DNA from 3 places in the Kitasatospora sp. NPDC032121 genome. Region 3 is predicted to be linked to each of the others. Evidence: riboswitches for the same ligand, from Rfam matches in the RefSeq annotation. Region 3 holds a riboswitch; each other region holds the start of a gene.
The links. Region 3 has a riboswitch for cyclic di-AMP ahead of ACZ5OX_RS03440 (NlpC/P60 family protein). Riboswitches for the same ligand answer to the same signal wherever they lie in the genome.
Positions count from the first base shown of each region.

Region 1: linked by a shared signal. The riboswitch ahead of ACZ5OX_RS23795 (transglycosylase family protein) and the one ahead of ACZ5OX_RS03440 (NlpC/P60 family protein) in region 3 are both predicted to bind cyclic di-AMP.
Region 2: linked by a shared signal. The riboswitch ahead of ACZ5OX_RS05890 (M23 family metallopeptidase) and the one ahead of ACZ5OX_RS03440 (NlpC/P60 family protein) in region 3 are both predicted to bind cyclic di-AMP.

Region 1 covers NZ_JBVILX010000010.1:13,546-18,615, reverse strand. The annotation lists gene ACZ5OX_RS23805 (LacI family DNA-binding transcriptional regulator) at 1-246, shown strand, start outside; gene ACZ5OX_RS23800 (hypothetical protein) at 343-543, opposite strand; gene ACZ5OX_RS23795 (transglycosylase family protein) at 774-2,084, opposite strand; cyclic di-AMP (ydaO/yuaA leader) riboswitch at 2,071-2,242, opposite strand; gene ACZ5OX_RS23790 (sirohydrochlorin chelatase) at 2,826-3,785, opposite strand; gene ACZ5OX_RS23785 (DUF397 domain-containing protein) at 4,344-4,607, shown strand; partial or broken gene ACZ5OX_RS23780 (ATP-binding protein) at 5,066-5,070, opposite strand, start outside.
Region 2 covers NZ_JBVILX010000002.1:23,163-28,232, forward strand. The annotation lists gene ACZ5OX_RS05885 (hypothetical protein) at 1-616, shown strand, start outside; gene ACZ5OX_RS05890 (M23 family metallopeptidase) at 676-1,524, opposite strand; cyclic di-AMP (ydaO/yuaA leader) riboswitch at 1,537-1,695, opposite strand; gene ACZ5OX_RS05895 (YiaA/YiaB family inner membrane protein) at 1,891-2,181, shown strand; gene ACZ5OX_RS05900 (alpha/beta fold hydrolase) at 2,257-3,138, shown strand; gene ACZ5OX_RS05905 (TetR/AcrR family transcriptional regulator) at 3,265-3,831, shown strand; gene ACZ5OX_RS05910 (ATP-binding protein) at 4,126-5,070, shown strand, end outside.
Region 3 covers NZ_JBVILX010000001.1:752,249-757,318, forward strand. The annotation lists gene ACZ5OX_RS03435 (C40 family peptidase) at 1-428, opposite strand, end outside; gene ACZ5OX_RS03440 (NlpC/P60 family protein) at 655-1,770, opposite strand; cyclic di-AMP (ydaO/yuaA leader) riboswitch at 1,781-1,934, opposite strand; gene ACZ5OX_RS03445 (C40 family peptidase) at 2,272-3,309, opposite strand; gene ACZ5OX_RS03450 (NYN domain-containing protein) at 3,511-4,824, opposite strand.

The DNA of each region.
Region 1 (5,070 bases), on a different contig from region 3:
CGGGCGGTGCGCCAGCGCGGGCTGTCGGTGCCGCAGGACGTGTCGGTGGTCGGGTTCGACGACTCGCCGCTGATCGCCTTCACCGAGCCGCCGCTGACCACGATCCGCCAGCCGGTCGAGGCGATGGCCACGGCGGCGGTCGACGCGCTGCTGGAGGAGGTCGGCGGAAACGCCGTCCAGCGGGGCGAGTTCATGTTCCAGCCGGAGCTGGTGATGCGCGGGTCCACCGGGGCCTGCGCGCGCTGAGCCCCGGCGGCCGCGGCCGACGCGCGGGCCCCGGAGGGCGGTTGCCCTCCGGGGCCCTTCGGCGTGCGCGCGGCCGGTCGTGGCGGCCGGGGGTGGTCAGCCCTCCTGGGTGGTCGGCCGGTCGGCGGTCAGGCGGTGCCCGTCGGCCGCGTCGCCGGTCCGGGTCTCGGTGCGGCGGCCGCGGGCCAGGTAGTCGCGCAGGACCAGTTCGACGGCGTCCTGGGGGTTCTTGGTGCCGGAGAGCATCATCACGTCGATCGCGAGGTTCGCGTCGAGGGTGACGGTGACCTGGGCCATGTGGACTCCTCCTCGGGTGTCCTCGGGTGCAGAGCAGCAGCATGCCCGTCGGAGCGGGGATCCACCACGGGGATATGGCCGGAGGTACGCCGGAACCCCCGGGGAGAGCGACCAGACTCTCCCCGGGGGCGGTGGGTGGTCAGCGTTCGGGCGACAGCTGACAGATGATGAAATCTGTTACCTGTCACCTGTCACCTGAGGCCCGTCGGCTGTCCGACTGCGCGCCGTTCTCAGACCCGGCCGGCGAAGTCCGGGGCCCAGTTGGCGATGCTCTGCTCGCGGACGCCCGAGCTCGGGTTGGCGGCCTCGACATACTTGCCGTTGCCGACGTAGATCGCGACGTGGTAGACGCCGGAGTCCTTGCCGTTGTTGGACCAGAACAGCAGGTCGCCCGGCTTGAGGCTGTCCAGCGAGACGTGGGTGCTGGCGGCGGCCTGGTCGGCGGCGACGCGCGGGACGGAGATGCCCGCGGCGCGCAGCGCGGCCTGGGTGAGGCCGGAGCAGTCCCAGCCGCCGTTGCCGGTGCCGCCGTAGACGTACGCCTGACCGACCTTCGACTCGGCGAAGGCGACCGCGGCGGCCATGCTGCCGGTGGCGGCCGGAGCCTGGGTCTGGGTCTGGGCCTGCGGCGCGGGCTTGGCGGCGGGCTTGGCGGCCGGGGCCGGGGTCTGCGCGGTCGGCTGGGCGTTCACGGCACCGCCGTTCGCGGACTGGCCGGACTTCTGGGAGCGGTCGGACCCGGTGGAGTCCGAGCCGGTCGCACCGCTGAAGGACAGCTGCTGGCCCGGGTAGATGGTGTCCGGGCCCTCGGTCAGGGTGCCGCGGTTGAGCTCGTACAGCCGCTGCCAGCCGCCCTGCACGTTGTGCTGGTCGGCGATCGAGGACAGCCAGTCGCCCTCGACCACGGTGTAGTCGCCGCCCTGGGCCTGCTGCTGACGCTTCTGGACCCAGTCGCCGCGGCTGCCGGAGGCGGTGGAGCCGGCGGTGGCCTGCGCGCCGTCCTGGGCGGGCGCGGCGGGCTTCGTGGCGGGGGCCTGGGGCGTCGCGGCCGGAGTGGCCGGCTTGGCGCTCTGGACGGGCGCGGCGGGCTTGGAGGCGGTCGAGCCCGTGGCCGAGCCCGCCGAGGTGTCGACGGCGGCCGGGGTGCCGCCCTTGGTCAGGCCGGCCTTGACGGAGCAGACGGGCCAGGCGCCCGGGCCCTGCGAGGCGAGGACCTTCTCGGCGATCGCGATCTGCTGGTCCTTGGTGGCCAGGTCGGCGCGCGCCGCGTAGGCGGTGCCGCCGAAGGCGGACCAGGTGCTGGAGGTGAACTGGAGGCCGCCGTAGAAGCCGTTGCCGGTGTTGATGCTCCAGTTGCCGCCGCTCTCGCACTGGGCGACCTTGTCCCAGGTGGCGACGGAGGCGGCCGAGGCGGTGCCCGAGGTGAGGCAGGGGACGGTGAGGCCGACGCCCGCGACGCCGAGGGCGGCGATCACGCGGCGGGTGCGGCTGGGCAGGCTGGTGCCGTTGGTGGGCAGCATGAAGACGGAGTCCTCTCCCACGCCTGCGAGGTGAGCTGTCGGATTCGGGCTGGAGTTGCCCGGCCGCGCTGGTGGGCGCGGCTTCACCCCTAGCCCTGGACCGTTCCGCAGACCGGTCCGGGGCGACTTACCTGTGGGTCCCCCGCTCCTGCCGTGGTGCGTTTTCGCGCTGCCAGGACATCCGACGGCAGGACTCGGCGTTGCGGATGAACCGGGTTCGTGTGGTCACGAACGGGGAGCACGTTAATCAGACTCTAGTTCAAACTGCAAACCACTGTGATGCGCATCACGGTTTAGTGGGAACTGCCAAAATTGCCGCCACCCATGATCGTGAATGATCGTTTTCTGGCAATGTCGTTGCTGAAGTCGACAACTGGCTCCACCTCAGGGCTGATGTGACGGTGCGCCGAGTCGCGGAGTCGGCGCACCCTGGCGGTGGGGGAGTAGTCGCGATTCGAACACCTGGGCCCGCGCTCCCTATTTCCTTTCAAATGCCGCCAGAACGGACATTCCGCGCTATTTTTCGCGTCATCGTCGTCATTGCCGTCCGCATCCGGGCGGGAGGGTGACGCGGGAGGGGCGATCCGGGAGGGACGACGCGCGGGCAGTGGGGAGGGGCGATGCGCGGGCAGTGGGGAGGGACGACGCGCGGGCAGTGGGGAGGGACGACGCACGGGCAGTGGGGAGGGGGTAGAGCGAAGGGCCCGGAACGCAAGCCGTTCCGGGCCCTTCGGAGCGCGCTGAGCGGCGCGCGGAGTCGAACTACTGCCCGGCGGGCGCCTCGGCGGCCGCGTGAGCGCCGCGAGCACCCTCCACGACCCCCTCGGCCTCGGCGGCGGCAGCCGCCTCCGCCTCGGCCCGCGCCAGGTCCTCCGGGGACGGCGTGGGCAGCGCGGCCAGGTACGTGGAGGCGATCAGCTGGCCGACCGACGGGTACGAGCCCAGCGGCGCGGCCGACGGGCAGCCGGTCTCCTCGGCGGCGGTGGCGAGCAGCTCGGAGTCCGCCTCCGGGCCGATCACCAGCGGGGCCAGCGCCGGGCGCTGCGAGCCGGTTTCCTTGAGGTGGTTGACGGCCGCGGCCACCGAGCCGGGCACGTCGAGCGCGGCGGCGACCACCGGCACGGCCAGTCGCGCGGCCAGCAGCACGCCGGTGATGCCGGCCGCGGCGGCAGCGTCCTCGCCGCCGACGGTGGTCAGCACCACGCCGTCCGCGGCGGTCGCGATGGCGAACAGCCGGGCGCGGTCGGCCCGGGCCAGCCCGGCCTCGGACAGCCGGACGTGCACGGCCTCGGCCAGCAGCGGGTGCGGGCCCAGCGGGTCGGTGACGGGCGCGCCGTACTCGGCGGCGAGCGCGTGAAGCTCGGTCAGGAAGGTGTGCGGGCCGGGCACCAGCGGCACCAGGACGGGCATCGGCAGCCCGGCCTCGGCGGCCAGGGTCAGCAGCTCGGCCACGGTGCGGTCCTCGCCGTCCGCGCCCTCGGTGCCGTCACCCGGGAGGTAGCCGACCGCGGTCTGGACGCCGTTCTGCTCGGTGCGGACGATCGAGAGCAGCTCCTCGACGACCGAGCGGGACTCGGGCCCGGCGGTCGCGGGCACGGCGAGCACCAGGGCCGGGGCGCCGGCCGGGATCTCGGGGCGCTCGGGACGACGGTGGCGCCCCCGCGCACGGGAGCCTGGAGTGCGGACGGGCAGTGGCGCGCCCGGGATGGCTGCGGTGCTCATGCCGGAGATCGTAGGACATCTGCCCGTCAGGCTTGCAGTCGGCTGCCGTGCGGGATTCACGCGAGCGCGGTGCGGACCCGGCGCGTCCTCGGCGCCGGTCCGGGCGCTTTGCCTACAATCCGGACATTCTTCACCCAACCCCCGTACGGTCGCCGGTGGTTGCCTCGACGTGATCCGAGGGGCGGGCGTTGCACCCGGGGCGCGTGAGATGTCTCACAGCATGGGGGTGGTTTGACTGAGGGTCACGGGCGTGCGACTCCCGGCATTCGAAGATCAACATTCGGCGGGGAAGCGCTCACGGCCGGTTATCGCTAACTCGGCGATTCCATCGGCTATGTCCGTTTACGTACCGTCAGGAGAAGGGTCCGTGAAGAGTTCGCGCCTGCGAATAAAAGGCCTCGTGCACCTGCAATGTCTCGTGCTGATGCACGTGCACTGCAGCTATCATCGCGTCAAGTGAGGCGTTGTGCCGGACCGGTACGGGGCCGGTCCGTTCGTTTCGGCGGTGCCGGGGGCGCCGCGCTGGACGACAACTCCGGAGCTCTTCGGGAGACTTCTATGCACGACTCGCAGGACACGCACGGTTCGTACGACACCTACAACGGGATGGCCGCCGCCGATCTCCAGGGGGTGGTCTGGCAGAAGAGCCTGCACAGCAACTCCCAGGGCAACTGCGTCGAATTCGCGGCCCTCCCGGGCGGCGACGTGGCGATGCGCAACTCGCGCTTCCCGGACGGACCGGCCCTCATCTACACCCGGGCCGAGATCGCCGCCCTGCTGCTGGGGGCGAAGGACGGGGAGTTCGACCACCTGGCGGTCTGACCGGCCGCAGTGCTCCACCATCGGGGGGCCGTCGTGGGTGCCGACACCACGACGGCCTTTGTCTTTGCCCTCTCCGGGTGACCCCTTCTCCGGAAGGCCCCTTCTACGAACGACCCCCTCTGCGAAGCCCTCGTCCGGCGGCGTCCCAAGGAGCCGTGCGGCCGTCCCGCCGCCCCGGGCCGCTCGCGGGTCGGCGGCTCCGGAAGGTCTCGGCGGAGCCTGGTGGAAGGGCCCGGGGTGTGGTCCTCCCGGGGCTTCCCGCGACCGGCCACATGCCGTCAGGCGCAGGGGCCCGTCCCGGGTGGCGGGGCCCGTCCCGGGTGCACGGGTCCGTTCCGCCTGCGCGGGCCGTCCTAGGCCGAGCGCCGATGCCGTCCGCCGACCTCGACGGGCCCGTCGAGCGGTGAGCGGCCGCCGAGCCCGGGGTGTCCGTCCAGCGGACAGCCGCCGACCGTCTCCGCCT
Region 2 (5,070 bases), on a different contig from region 3:
CCGGCTGCTGATCGACCACCAGCGGGCGGCCCGCCGGCTGAACGCCAAGCGACAGGAGCGGCTGCACGAGGAGGCCGAGTGGCAGGGGGAGGTCGCGGCCGGGCTGCTGCGCCGCGCCGACCTGGTGACCTGGCCCCGGTTGTACGCGCTGCTGCTGCACGCGCACGGGGCGGACGTCACGGATCCGGAGGCGGTGCGGGAGTGGCTGGCCGGCTTCGGGGAGTTCGCCGAGGAGGAGCGGCTGGCGGCGTTCGAGGCGCTGGCGTCGGCCGGCTGGCTGGACGAGCCGGACGAGCGGGGCTGGGGCCCGGGCCGGGTGCTCTCGGTGGGCATGGCCACGGACGGCGCGCGTCGGCTGCTGGAGCAGGGCCTGATGCGGCGCAGCTACCGCAACCTGGCGCGGCTGACCGCGCTGGGCCGGCCGATGCCGGACGAGTTGGCCGGGGACTTCGGGAGGTTCGAGGAGGCGGCGGTGGACGCGGCGCTCGACCTGTTCGGCGCCTGGACGGTGCCGGGGCTGCCGCGGCTGCTGGTGACGGAGTTCCCGGAGCTGGCGCCGGAGCCGGGCCCGGAGGAGATCGACGCGTACCTGGCGCAGCTGCCCGTCGAGGAGTGAGACGCGGCGCGGGAGGCCCCGGTCCAGGGGCCTCCCGCGGGTGCGTCGGTGCGCGTGCGTCAGGGGTTGAGGCCGCGCTGCTGGAGCCAGGGCTCCGGGTCGACCGGGGCGCCGCCGCCGGGGCGGACCTCCATGTGCAGGTGGGGGCCGGTGACGTTGCCGGTCGCGCCGACCTTGCCGATCTGCTGGCCGGTGGCGACGTTGCCGGAGCCCTTGGTGATCGAGGAGAGGTGGCAGTACCAGATCTCGGTGCCGTCGGGCAGGGTCTCGACGATCCGGTAGCCGTACGAGCCGGCCCAGCCGGCCGAGGTGATGGTGCCCTGGCCGAGCGCGTGGACGGGGGTGCCGGTGTCGGCGGCGAAGTCCAGGCCGGTGTGCAGGTTGGCCCAGTAGCGGGCGCTCTGGCCGTAGTGGGCGGAGAGCCGGTAGTCGTTCACCGGGAGGGTGAGGGCGGCGGCCTTGGCCCGCTCGGCCTCCTCGGCGGCGCGCTTGGCCTCGGCCTCCTTGGCGGCGGCCTTGGCCTCCGCCTCCTGGGCGGCCTGCAGCCGGGCGGTCTCCTCGGCGGCGGTGCGCTGGCTGTCGGCCTGGTGCTGGATGCGGGCGGCGAGCGCGAGGCCGGGGTCGGCGGAGAGGGCGACCGGGGTCTCGTCCGGGACCTCGACGGCGGGGGCGGCGGCCGGGGTCGCCGAGGCGAAGCCGGTGGCGCCCAGCGTGGCGGCGACGGCGGTGACGCCGAGCAGCGGGGAGGCCCCGCGGGTCTGACGCGGCATCCGGTGGCGGTTGGTGTCGGCCTCCGCGGCGAACGCCTCCGGGCCGAAGGCCTCGGGGCCGTCCGGGCCGGGGTGGTCGAGGAGCTGGGTACCGGCTGCGGGGCCGGCCGGGTGTGCCGGGGTGTGCGTCGACGCCACGGAGGCGCGCTCCTTTCCTTCCTTCGCGCCTACCGGGTTAGCTGACGGGTTCGGAGCAGGAAGGTCTCCTACGGCCGGGCCGGGGCCCCGCCGATTCACCCCAAGGAACGTGGTTCCCCGGCTCCCTGACCTGCCCGGGGGCGGGTCGGCGGGATTAGGCGACGGCGCACGGTGCCGTCTGGGTACGGCGTTGACAACCGCGCTGCGTTATCAAACGTTAATCCTAGGAAGCTCTGATTCCAAGCCATCCGTTTCGGGCCGCCCGATCACAGGTGAACGGACGTCAACGAACGACCCCTCATGCACGGCCCCATCTGAGTACCCCTACTCATGTGCGGCCCGGCCGGGCGGCCGCATCCTGACGCCATGAGCGCACCGATGCAGACCCGCACCACGGCCGCGTACCACATCCAGGCCGTCCTCTCCTTCGCCCTGTCGGGCATCGCCCTCGCCGCCGGGATCGCCTACCTGCCGGTCGGCGGGTGGACCCGGGCCTTCCTCGGGATCGGCCTCCTCTACACCGTCACCTCCGCGTTCACGCTGGCGAAAGTGGTCCGGGACCGGCAGGAGTCCAACGAGATGGTCACCCGGGTGGACCAGGCCCGGCTGGAGAAGCTGCTCAGCGAGCACGACCCGTTCAAGGTGGAAGGGGTCTGACCGCACCCGTCCGACCGCGCCCCCTTCCCCCGGCCCGCCGGCCGCTTGACGGCTAAGGCTATTAGCCTTAGCTTTATGGCTATCGGCAGTACCGCCGATGCCCCGCACCCGCGGCCCGAGGAGGACCCCGTGAACGGCACCATCACTCCGAGCACCCAGTACCTGACCGTTCCCGGTGGCCGGATCGCCTTCGACGACACCCGGCAGGGCGACGGCACTCCCGTCGTCCTGCTCCCGGGCATGCTCGACAGCCGGGCCGCGTACCGGCACCTGCGCCCGCTGCTGGTCGCCGCCGGCCACCGGGTCGTCACCATGGACCTGCGGGGCTTCGGCGAATCCTCGATCAGCTGGGACGACTACAGCCCGGCCGCCATCGCCGACGACGTCCTCGCCCTGCTCGACCACCTCGGCATCGAGCGCGCCGTCCTCGCCGGCAACTCGTACACCGGGGCGACGGTCGTGAAGGCCGCCGGGGACGCGCCCGAGCGGGTCGCCGGGATCGTCCTGATCGACGCCTTCGTCGAGAGCCCGCCGCCGGGCGCCCTGATGCGCGGCGTCATGGCCCTGATGGGCCCCGCCCTCGTCCACTGGCCGGCCTCCTGGGGCTTCTACCTGCGCCGGATGGCCTTCCCCGGCGCCAAGCCCGCCGACTTCGACGCGTACGTGGACGGGCTGGTCGCCGCGCTGCGCACGCCGGGGCGGAAGACCGCCACCCGCGGGTACGTCCACGGCGACTCGGCGCCGGTCGGCTGGACGGCCGCCGTGCGGTGCCCGGCGCTGGTGGTCATGGGCGACAAGGACCCCGACTTCCCGAAGCCGGAACTCGTCGCCGACCGGCAGGCCGCCGCGCTCGGCGCGCGGAAGGCGATGATCGAGGGGTCCGGGCACTACCCGATGGCCGACAACCCGGCGGCCACCGCGGACGCCCTGCTGCCGTTCCTCGCCGAACTCGGCTGAGCGCCGCCGCCGGCCCCCGCCCGACCCTGACCCTGCCCGCCCCTGCCCGCCCCGCCGACGTCACCGGCACCCGCCCGACAGCGCCCGACGTCACCCGACTTCGACCCGTACGGAGAGCCCGAGCCCATGCCCCGCGTAGGACTGACCCCCGACCAGGTCGTCGACCACGCCCTCGCCCTCATCGACGAGCAGGGCGCCGAGGCCCTCACCCTGGCCTCCGTCGCCGCCCGGGCCGGGGTCGCCACCCCCTCGCTGTACAAGCACGTCAGCGGCGGCCTCGCCGAACTGCGGCGGCTGATCGCCGTCCGGGTCACCGGGGAACTGGCCGACCGACTGGCCGAGGCGGCCGTCGGACGCAGCGGGGACGACGCCGTCGCCGCCGTGCTGCGCGCCTACCACGCGTACGCCACCGAGCACCCGCACCGCTACAACGCCCTCCCCCAGGCCCCGCAGCCGGACGACGACCTGGCCCGCGCGGCCGCCCGGCTCGTCGGCGTGATCGTCGCCGTCCTGCGGGAGTACGGCCTCGACGGCTCCGAGGCGATCCACGCCGCCCGCACCGTCCGCTCCCTCGCCCACGGCTTCGCCTCGCTCACCACCGCCGGTGCCTTCCAGCTCGCCGAGGACCTCACCACCACCCACGACCGCCTCGTGGCCACCCTCACCACCGGCCTGCGCGCCTGGCCCGCGTAGCGGACCGGCACCGGAGCGGACCGGCACCGGTGTTCCCGCACCCGGCCGCGCCCCTTCCGAACACCGTGAGCACGGACCCCACACATCGTGGAACGCGATCCGGCCACCCGGCTCGATTCCGACGTTGCCCGCCGGTGCCGGTCGGGCAGGTACGGCCCCTCGTCAAGCGGTGGGATCGGGGTCGAACGAGTGCCGATTGCCGCCGAATTGACTCGATATTGACAAGATCCGGTCACTTGGCGAGATCCGTTCACACCTTCGTAGGATCATCACCCTAGAATTCGCCGCGTGACGATGACTCAGTGGTCCGTAACGGCAACCGGCGTGCTCGCCGTCCTCGCCCTCATGGCCGCCGCGCGGTACCGCGCCGTGTCCGTCACCCAGCGCGGCCGCGCCGACCGGCTACAGGGCGAACTCGCCGCCGTCCAGGAACAGCTGGCCGCCGAACTCTCCCGCCGCGGCGCCGACCTCGCCGCCGTCCAGCAGGAGCAGGAGCACACCGCCTCCACCCAGCGGGCCTTCCTCAGCGTCGCCCGCCGGATCCTGGTGATGGCCCACGACCAGCAGGCGCTGCTGGACGAGATGGAGCGCACCCACGACGACCCGGCGCTGCTGGAGGGCCTGCTCAAGGCCGACCACGCGGCCGCCCAACAGGCCCGGCTGGCCCAGACCCTGGCCGTGCTCTGCGGCGCGCGGGCCGGCCGGCACTGGCCGGAACCGGTCTCCCTGGAGGACGTCGTCCGCGGCGCCCAGTCGCGCATCCTGCCGTTCCAGCGCGTGGTGGTGCGCAGCCGGATCGAGACCGCGGTGGTCGGCGCCGCCGCCGAGGCGCTGATCCACGCGATCGCCGAGCTGCTGGACAACGCCACCCGCTACTCCCCGCCCAGCACCCAGGTGTTCGTCACCCTGGTGCCCGTGCACAACGGCGCCGTCATCGAGATCGACGACGGCGGCGTCGGCATGCCGGAACAGGCCGTCGCCAAGGCCGCCGCCGCACTGGCCGGCGGCAGCACCCTGGAGGTCTCCCGGCTCGGCGAGGTGCCGCAGCTGGGCCTGGCCGCGGTCGGCCGGCTCGCCGAGCAGTACGGCTTCCGGGTCACGCTCAGCTCGGCGCCCTCGCCGTACGGCGGCGTGCGCGTCGTCCTGCTGCTCCCGAACGCGCTGCTCACCGAGCCGCTGCCGCCCACCGTCCCCGGCCTCGGGCCGGACGACCGCGCGTTCAACCCCGGCCCCCCGCCG
Region 3 (5,070 bases):
TGCTGGCGCGCGGCGGCCTGGCCCAGGGTGCGGGCGCGGACCAGGTAGCCCTCCGGGTCGGACGAGAGGAACAGCTGGGCGGTCTGGGCCATCCCGCCGCCGCGGTACTCGGCCCCGGCCACCGTGGCCAGGTCGCCGCGCAGTTCGTTGAGCTGGTCCTGGGCAATGGCGATCTCGCCCTGGAGGATCGTGGTCTCGCCCTGGAGCCGCCGCTGGGCCTCCTGCGCCGCGTTCGCCTTCTCGGAGGCCTGCTCGGCCTCGTCGTACAGCTGCTCGACCTGTGTCCTGACGTCCTGACGATCGCCCGGGTCCGGGCTGTCCGGCGCGGCCTGGGCACGGCCTCCGGCGGCCACGCCCAGCGCGGTGGCGGCGGCCGCGGTCAGCACCAGCGCCCGGGTGAGCAGTTGGGAACGGCGGTGCACGGGCATGGCGGCAGCGGCTCCAATCCTGCGGCGCGGCCCCGCCGCCGCACCGGGACGGGCGGCCGTCGAGCGGGAGTCCGGTGGCAGACGTTAGCGAGTCCGGGCAAGCGAGTCCAAACCCTTCCCAACCCGAATATTCGACCCCTAATCGGACATCAGCTCGACCCGCCGGAAAAGCCGCAGGCCCGGCCTTCCCTGGGGAAGGCCGGGCCCGGAGGCGTCCGAGCGGGGATCAGACCCGCACGATGGAGGACAGCGGCATGTTGCCGACCGCCTCGTATCGCACCGACGCACCCGGCTTGGGAGCGTGCAGCACCTGGCCGTTGCCGGCGTAGATGCCGACGTGGTGGGCGTCGCTGTAGAAGATCAGCAGGTCGCCGGGCTGGGCCTGGGAGATGTCCGAGCCGATCCGGGTGCCGGCCCCGGCCTGCGCCTGCGAGGTGCGCGGCAGCGACACCCCGGCCTGGTTGAACGCCCAGACCATCAGGCCGGAGCAGTCGAAGGAGCCCGGGCCGGTGGCGCCCCAGACGTACGGGCTGCCGACCTTGGACGCGGCGTACGAGAGGGCGGCGGCACCGCGCGAGCTGCCCGCGGCCACCTTCACCGGAGCGGCGGTCGAGCCGGTCGCCAGGTTGCCGCGGCTGTTGTCGCGCGAGGCGCGGTCGGCCTGCTGCTGCTGCGCCTGGGCGGCGTCGGCCTTGGCCTTGGCGTCGGCCGCGGCCTTCTCCTCGGCCTGGCGCAGCGCCTGGCGGTCCTGCTCGGTCAGGGTGTTGAGCAGGTCCTGGGCCGCCTTCAGCTTGCCCTGGACCTCGTCCTTGGAGGCCTTCAGCTGCTGGGTGGTCGACTCCAGCTCGGCGAGCTTGCCCTGGGCCTCGTTGCGGTCCTGGTCGAGCTTGCGCTGCTGCTCCTGGAGCTCCTTCAGCTGACCCTTCTGGGTGCTGCCGGCCTGGTTCAGCGTGCCGGCCTGGCTGAGGAAGTTGTCCGGGCTGGAGGAGAACATCAGCTGGACGGTCGGGGATATGCCCCCGTTGCGGTACTGCTCGCCGGCGATCTCGGCGAGGCCGCCCTGGAGCTCGGTGACCTGGGCCTGCTGACGGGCCACCTGGTCCTGCAGGCCGGAGACCTGCTTCTCCAGTTCCTGCTGCTTGGCCTGGGCGGCGTTGTAGTTCTCGGTCGCGACCTCGGCCTGCTCGTTGAGCTGGTCGACCTGCCCCTTGACCTGCTCCTTGGTCGGCTGCGGGTCCGCGTGGGCACCCTGCGCGGAGAGGACGACGGCCGCCGCGGCGACACCCGTCAGGATCGAGACGCGGGCGCGACCGGCGGGCTTGGGACGACGATGGGACGCCACGAAGGCGGACTCCTTCTTCCTACGTCCGCCTACCGGGTGAGCTGACGGGTTCGGGCCGGAAGCATGCCCTACGACGCCTCACGGCCGTTCCACCGGCCGACCTGGCGCCGATTCACCCCGGAGGAACGTGGTTCCCCGGCTCCGCTCCGCAGCGCCCCGAACACCGGGCTCCCCTGTCGGGCAGTCGCTTCGACCTGCCCCGCTGCCTCGCGAACTCGGCGGTAACCACCGCCGCCACCCTGGCTGGGCGATCGACAGTGCGGTGGTTCGGAGCATGACCCTAGTAACTGAACCGTGATCGGTTCAAATCCTTGTCAGAAAAAAGACAGAAGATTACCCAAGTTCTTTTGTGAAAATGACCGATGGTGACCACTGGTACACACAAGGCTGATCGGTTCTCAGCATGTGGTCACAAAAGGGCGGGAAAGCCGAACGCCACCCCCACGGGGAGGGTGGCGCTTTTCACAGGCCCTCGAGGAGCCCCGCGGGCGTGTCGGGCCGTCAGACCCGGCGGATGGTGTTGATCGGCATCGCGTCGGCCTTCATCACCTTCACCACGTCACCGGTGTGCGGCGCGTGGACCACCATGCCGTTGCCGATGTACATCCCGACGTGGTGCATGTCGGAGCCGTAGATCACCAGGTCGCCGGGCTGGGCCTGGTCCAGCGAGGGCACCCGGGTGCCGTAGTGGCCCTGCTCCTGCGAGGTGCGCGGCAGCGAGACGCCCGCCTGCCCGTACGACCAGACCATCAGGCCCGAGCAGTCGAAGGTGGTCGAGCCGGTGGCGCCCCACACGTACGGCGAGCCCTGCTTGCTCATCGCCTTGGCCATCGCCACGGCCGCGTAGCCGCTGGCCGGCGGCAGGCTGCCGAGGTCGACCCGCTCGCTGCCGCGCGAGGCGCGGTCGTCCTGCGCCTGCTGGGCCTTCAGCGCGGCGCGGTCGGCGGCGCTGAGCGAGTTCAGCAGGTCCTGGGCGGCCTTCAGCTTGGTGTTGACGTCCGCCTTGGCCTGGTTGAGGTCCTTGGTGGTGGTGTCCAGCGAGGCGAGCACGGCGGCCGCCTCGGCCTTCTCCTGGTCCAGCCGGCGCTGCTGCTCCAGCAGCCCCTTGAGCGCCTCGGCCTGGCTGGTGCTCGCCTGCTGGACTGTCGAGGCCTTCTCCAGGTAACCGGACGGGTCGGAGGAGAGCATCAGCTGGACGGACGGGTCGATGCCGCCGGAGCGGTACTGATCCCCCGCCACCTCGGCCAGGCCGCCCTGGAGCTGGGTCATCTGCTCCTGGCTGCGGGCCACCTGGTCCTGCAGCTGGTCGGCCTGCTTGCGCAGCTGGTCGGCCCGCTCCTTGGCGCCGTTGTACTTCTCCGCCGCCTGCTCCTGCTCCTCCTGGAGCTGGTCGATCTGCGCCTTGACGTCCGCCTTGTTCGGCTGCGGCGCAGCGTGCGCGGCCACCTGGGCGGAGAGGGCGACCGCGGTCGCAGCGGCAGCGGTGAGCACGGAGATCCGCGCGCGGCTCGGCTGCTTGGGACGGCGGTGGGAGGCCAAGGGACCGGCTCCTTCTTCCAGCGGACTCACCTGATGGGATGAGATTCCCGAAAATAGGTTTGACGCCAGACCCTAGTGAAGATCTATCCGTTTTGCCACTCCCCCGATGGCATGAACTCGGCCACCCCACACTGACTCCACAGCCCCCTCACAAGGCCCCGGAACCGCCCCTGACCAGGAATCACACGGAATCGGCCGACGTCAGGGCCGGGCCAGCCGGTTCAACAGCAGCACCGACGCCACGGGGCGCGCGCCCGCCTTCCGCACGCCCTCCGCGACCTCCCGGTCGGTGGACACCACCACCACCGGACGACCCTGCGGCTCGGCCCGCACCAGACGGCGGATCAGCTCGTCGGCCGTTTCCCCGGTCCGGCTGAACCGCACCCGGACCCCGCGCGGTGGCGCCATGATCACCGGGACGTCCAGGTCCTGCCCGTCGAACACGCAGGTGACCTCCGCCTGGGTGCGCTGGGCCAGCATCGCCAGCCCGCCCAGCAGCCGGATCCGCTGCTGCTCCAGCGGCAGTGCCGGATAGCCGGTCTTGGTCACGTTGTAGCCGTCCACCACCAGGTGCACCTGGGGGATCGCCAGCAGCTGGTCCAGCAGCGCCGGATCGTCCTCGGCCAGCCCGCGCCGGGCCACGTCGTGCGGCGAGGCCGCCCCCGGCACCACCGCCTCCACCAGGTCCGCCGGGCGGATCTGGGAGACCGGCAGCGCCAGCTCCCGCTGCAGACCCTGGGCCGACTGCAGCACGGTGTCCAGCAGCAGCCGCAGCCGCATGTCCTCGACGCTGCGCCCCTCACGGGCCGACCGACGGCCCTGCTCGGCCGCGGTCTCCAGTTCGGAGAGCCGGTGCCGGAGCCTGCGCGCCTCGGTCTCGGCAGCGCCGCGCTCGGCCGCGGCCTGCGCCTTCAGGGCCTCCAGCTCACCGCTCACCCGGCGGGTCTCGGCCTGCGCCCGGCGGGTGTCGCTCTCCAGCGACCGCACCTTCTTGCGCAGCGACTCGGCCTCCTTGCGGACACCGTCGGACTCGGCCCGCTGCCGGTCCAGGTCCGCCCGGGCGGCGGCCCGCACCTCGGCCAGCTCGGCCTGCAGCTTCTCCACCAGCCGGGCCGCCTCCGCGGCCGCGTCCTCGGCACCGGCCCGCTCGGCCTCCTCGCCGGCCTCGGCCACCAGCCGGCTCCAGCCCGCCGAACGCACCAGGTAGGCGGCGGCCGCGACGTCCATCGGATCGGCGGCGCTCGGGACGGTGCCGCACTCCAGCGCCCTCACCAGGTCCGGCTGCCCGAGGCGCAGCCGCTCGGCTATCCGCACCCGGAAGGCCGGCTCCGCCTCCAGCGCCGCCGCCAGCGCCGTGGCCGCGTACTTGGCCCGCCGCACCGGGGTGAACTTGACGTACTGGCGCAGGCTCTGCGGGAGCTCGGCCGGCGGCAGCCCGCCGAGCGCGTCCGAGGCCAGCCCGACCACGCGCCGGCGCACCCCCTCGGGCAGCGGCCGGTCGAGCTTCTCGGCCACGCGCTCCGCGGGCTCGGAGGAGTCGTCCGCCGTCCCGGCCGCCTCGGCCTGGGCCTCGGCCGCAGCGGGCTGAAGCCCCTGGGCTTCGCCGGGCTCCTTCGCTGCGTCCACCACGTCCTCGGCTCCGATCCTGGTCCAGCGGGGTCGGCCGCGGCCGCCCCTGTCGTCACGCTCCGTGCGTCTTGTTCTGTATTGTCCCGTGCGGCGCGGGCGGGTGCTCCGCGCACCCGCCCGCCGCGGCGGCGG